One region of the Nocardiopsis synnemataformans genome, then DNA from elsewhere that is predicted to be linked to it. Evidence: riboswitches for the same ligand, from Rfam matches in the RefSeq annotation. Region 1 holds a riboswitch; the other holds the start of a gene.
What was found. Region 1 has a riboswitch for cobalamin ahead of ACSIH6_RS12805 (ABC transporter substrate-binding protein). Riboswitches for the same ligand answer to the same signal wherever they lie in the genome.

Region 1 (2,377 bases):
TGGAGGCCCCCGAGGACACCCCGAGCACGAAGGGGTCCGCCAGCGGGTTGCGCAGCAGGGACTGCATGACCGCTCCGCACAGGGCCAGCCCCGCCCCGCACACCGCGGCGAGCAGGGTGCGGGGCATGCGCAGGTTCCACACGATGCCCTCGCGCAGCGGCGTCAGGCGGCTCTCGCCCAACCCCAGCCGCGCGGCGACCGACCTCCAGACCTCGGCCGTGGTGATGTCGGCGGGGCCGATGGTCACCGCGACCGAGACCGACACGGCCAAGAGCACCAGTCCACCGCAGGAGAGCAGCGCCAGACGCGCACCGCTCACTGGGTGAGCCCGAGGCCGCGCAGACCGTCGGCGACCTGCTCGATCCCCTCGACCGTGCGGATCGAGGGGTTCATGGCCTGGCCGCTGAGCAGGACGTAGCGCTCCTCGCGCACGGCGGTGAGCTCCCGGGTGGCGGGGTTGGACTCCAGGAACGCGATCTTGGCGTCGGCGCTCTCCGCGGTCTGGGACTCGCGGGTCAGGTCGCCGAGCACGATGACGTCGGGGTCGCGGTCGGCGACGGTCTCCCAGTTGATCTGGGGCCACTCGTCGTGGGTGTCGTCGAAGGCGTTCTGTGCGCCGACCGCACGGGTGATGACGCCGGGGGCGCCGCAGCAGCCCGCGAGGTAGGGCGACTGGGAGTTGGCGAACCAGTACATGAGGGAGACACCGGAGGCGTCCAGGTCCCCGGTGGCCGCCTCCACCCGCCCCTCCAGTTCGGCGATCAGCTCCTCCCCGCGCTCCTCGACCCCGAACAGCAGGGCCAGGTCGCGGATCTCGCCGTGGACCGCGTCGAGGGTGAGCGGTTCGCTGCGCGAGCCGTCTCCCCCGCTGTCGTTGTCCTTGCCCGCGGCGCAGTCGGTCGGGGAGACGTAGGTGGGCACGCCCAGTTCCTGGAACTGCTCACGGGTGGCGACGCCGCCCGTGCCGAGCGTGGAGACGAAGGAGGCGGTCACCAGGTCCGGTTCGGCGTCCAGGACCACCTCGAAGGAGGGGGCGTTGTCGGCCAGGCGGGGGACGGCCTCGTTGGCCTCCTCCAGCCCCTCCATGATCGGGTCGGTCCAGGTGGCGGTGCCGACGAGGCGGTCCGCCAGGCCCAGCGAGAGCAGGATCTCGGTGCTGCCCTGGTTGAGGGAGACGACGCGCTCGGGCGGGGCGTCGACGCTCACCCGGTGTCCGCAGTTGTCGACCGTGCGGGCGTCGTCGGCGGCCTCCCTCCCGCCGCTCCCCCCGTCCGGGGAGGGCGCGCAGGCGGTGAGCAGCAGGAGGGTGGAGGCGAGCAGGAGGGGAAGGGGGCGCGGGGCGTGACGCAGCATGGGCATGCCTTGGATGTCGGGGCTCGAACGCGGAGCCTGGCACGGGACGCCTCCGCGCACTCGACGCGGAGGGGCCAGCAGGTCTTCGGACTCGGGTTCGCCCGGACAGGGTGCCTTCCCAGGTGGGTGCCGCTTCGACGCTGTGGTCGCCGCGGCCCCGCCCCAGTGGCGTGAGTACCCCGCCCGTCCCCCTCACCGCTGCGCGTCAGTTCCGGATTCGCACCGGATTCCCTGACCACGTACGTGGTACGACTGGCCCGGGCAGACTATCAAGGCCCCCTCGGCCCTCCGCGGCCGAGAGGCCCGGTCCGCACCGCACGCCCCCGCGCGCACGTCACACCGGTGCCGGCTCCGGTTCGGCGGCGTCGCACCCGTACCGCGACACCCGCCGCTCGGTGGCCTCGATGTAGTCGCGCAGGGCCCCGCGGGAGCGGGCCAGCGTGTCGATGTGCTCGTCCAGCCCGCGCAGACGCGTCCGCAGGGTGTCCAGCAACTCGGGGCAGGGTTCGAAGTCGGGGGACGCGCCGACGGCGCAGGGCAACAGGAAGGCGATCTCCTGGGTCGAGAGCCCGGCTTCGAGGAGCCTCCTGATCTGCGCCACGGTCAGGACGGCGTCGTCTGCGTACTCGCGGTAACCGTTGGCCCCGCGCGCGGGCTCCAACAGGCCCTGGGCCTCGTAGTAGCGCAGCTGGTGCGTGTGCACGCCCGTCCGTCTGCTCAGCTCACCGATCAGCACGCGCGCTCCCCCTTGACCTTCATACCGGTGTGAACGTCGAGAATTCTGGCATGAGCAACCACCCGCTCCACAAGGGGCACACGACGCACGACCACGACACCGCCCCCGTGCCCACCCCCGTGACGGTCCTCGGCCTGGGCATGATGGGCCGGGCCCTGGCCAGCGCTTTCCTGCGCCAGGGACACCCCACCACCGTGTGGAACCGCACCGCCGCCAGGGCCGAGGACCTCACCGCCCGGGGCGCGAAGCCCGCCGCCTCGGTCGGCGAGGCGGTCGCGGCCAGCCCGG
Region 2 (2,377 bases), on a different contig from region 1:
CCAGGTCTCCGTCGGGGTTGAAGCCCACCGAGTCGTACAGGGAACTGATCGGGTGGATGACGTCGGGGTCGGCCGAGCCCTCCCCGCCGTCCCCGTTCCCGACGGCGCCGCGCACCAGGCCGTTGAGCTCCTCCAGCTGTTCCTGGCCGCCGACCAGGGCAGCGGAGGGGTGGTGCGCCGCGGTCGCGGTGTCGTACCAGTAGGTGGTGTACCCCTCCCGGGACCCCTCGGAGTCGGTCTCGACCCGGGTCATGCGGACCCCGAGCAGGCCGTCGCGCGCCGCGGTCAGGTTCCACTCCGCCTCGAAGGAGACCGCGCCGGGGTTGGCCGCCTCGAAGGCGTGCACCTCGTCGGTCAGCTCACGCTCCAGGAAGTCGGCCAGCGGCTCGGCGTTGGGGACCACCGGGTAGGTCACCGTGACGGAGACATCCCCGTCGTAGGGCAGCTCGGCCTCCTCCACGCCCGCCACGGCGGCCGCGTCCACCTCGGTCAGCCCGCCGGGGTCGCCGGAGGCCGGGGGCGGCGGTTCGCTCTCGGAGACCGGCGCTCCGTGCGTCTGCTCCGGGGGCTCGGACTCGCCGGAGGAGCGGGTGGCCAACAACACCATGCCCGCCAGGACCGCCAGGGCTACCACGACCGTGATCAGGGGGTGGTCCGGTGCCATGGCGAGGCGGGACTGCTTATTCACGAGGGAATCTCCACGTTCATCGCTCAGACGAACGTCCGCGGGGAGCAGAGGGGAGGCTCACCCGCGCAACGCTTGACTTCGTGTGTGACGCCGACCGTGGGCCGGGGGTTCTCACCGTCCGGGTCGGGCGCATGGGGCCGCACGCCGGGTACAGGGGCGAAGGGGCCCTCCCTATACTTGCAGCCGTGGAAGGTACATGATCCACCTCGCGGGCCCGGCCCGGACGGGGCGGAACCATGTCGCAAGAGGGAACCCGGTGTGAGTCCGGGACTGCCCCGCAGCGGTATGGGGGAACGAACGTCGCCATGAGCACTGGTAGTGCCGGTCGCGAAGACCGGAAACCGGGAAGCGGCGGCCATTAGGAGGAGCGGTGTCCGCACCGCCCGCGCCCCCGAGTCCGAAGACCTGCCTCCACCCGGCGGCGCACCCGCGGCGCCGGTGGTCCCGCGCCCCGAGGGAGGGCCGGAGGCGGTGGCAGGTCCAGTGCGCGCCCGAGGCGCGCCCGTCGGCGTGCCCACCCCTCTCCTCCCCCTCGCGGCCGGTACCCGGCTTTCGACGAGGGAGAGAAGCTCATGACCACGACCCCCACGCCGTCCGCGGCCCCGGGCGGGCCCCGCCCCTCCGTGCGCTCCAGCGTGCACGGCTACCCGCGCATCGGCCCCGACCGCGAGCTCAAGCGCGCCTGCGAGTCCCACTGGAGGGGCCGCACCACCGCCCGTGAACTGGACGCGGTCGCCGCCGAGCTGCGCCTGGGCGTCTACGCCCAGCTGCGCGAGGCCGGTGTCGACGACATCCCCTCCAACACGTTCTCCTACTACGACCACGTGCTGGACACCGCGGTCCTGTTCGACCTGGTCCCCTCCCGCTTCGCCCCGCCCGCCGCCGCGCCGGACCGCGAGGAGGAGCTGCGCCGCTACTTCGCGCTCGCCCGCGGCGAGCAGGACGCTCCGCCGCTGGAGATGACCAAGTGGTTCGACACGAACTACCACTACCTGGTCCCCGAACTCTCGCCCGGCACCCGACCCCGCCTGGTGGGCGACAAGCCCGTCGCCGAGTTCCGCGAGGCCGCCGAGGCGGGTTTCCACACCCGCCCGGTCCTGGTCGGCCCGCTCACCTTCCTGATGCTGGCCAAGCCCGCCGACGGCGCCCCCGAGGGCTGGGAGCCCGTCCAGCTGCTCGACCAGCTCCTGGACGCCTACGCCCAGCTGCTCGGCGACCTGCGGGCCGCGGGTGCCACCGAGGTCCAGCTGGACGAGCCGATCCTGGCCACCGACGAGGGCCGCGCCGCCGTCGGCCACCTGGAGCGCGCCTACCAGCGCCTGGGGGCGGTCGCCGACCGCCCCTCCCTGCTGGTGTCCACCTACTTCGGCTCCATCGGCTCCGCCGCCCTGCGCGTCCTCAAGGACTCCGCGGTCGAGGCGGTCGGCCTGGACCTGGTCACCGACGACGAGGGCGTGGACGACCTGGTGCGGGTCTCCGGTCTGGGTGCCACCCGCCTGGTCGCGGGCGTGGTGGAGGGCCGCAACGTCTGGCGCACCGACGTCCCGGCCGCCGTGGCCACGCTCGGCACCCTGCTGGCCCTCACCGACGAGCTCACCGTGAGCACCTCCTGCTCCCTACTGCACGTGCCCCTGGACCTGGACGCCGAGACCTCCCTGGCCCCCGAGCTGCGCGGGGCCCTGGCCTTCG

Region 2: linked by a shared signal. The riboswitch ahead of metE (5-methyltetrahydropteroyltriglutamate--homocysteine S-methyltransferase) and the one ahead of ACSIH6_RS12805 (ABC transporter substrate-binding protein) in region 1 are both predicted to bind cobalamin.

Annotation. Positions count from the first base shown of each region.
Region 1 is NZ_CBDRFA010000018.1:48,248-50,624, forward strand. It holds gene ACSIH6_RS12800 (FecCD family ABC transporter permease) at 1-319, opposite strand, end outside; gene ACSIH6_RS12805 (ABC transporter substrate-binding protein) at 316-1,353, opposite strand; cobalamin riboswitch at 1,413-1,625, opposite strand; gene ACSIH6_RS12810 (MerR family transcriptional regulator) at 1,688-2,089, opposite strand; gene ACSIH6_RS12815 (NAD(P)-dependent oxidoreductase) at 2,140-2,377, shown strand, end outside.
Region 2 is NZ_CBDRFA010000002.1:217,208-219,584, reverse strand. It holds gene ACSIH6_RS02030 (polysaccharide deacetylase family protein) at 1-664, opposite strand, end outside; cobalamin riboswitch at 935-1,095, shown strand; gene metE (5-methyltetrahydropteroyltriglutamate--homocysteine S-methyltransferase) at 1,261-2,377, shown strand, end outside.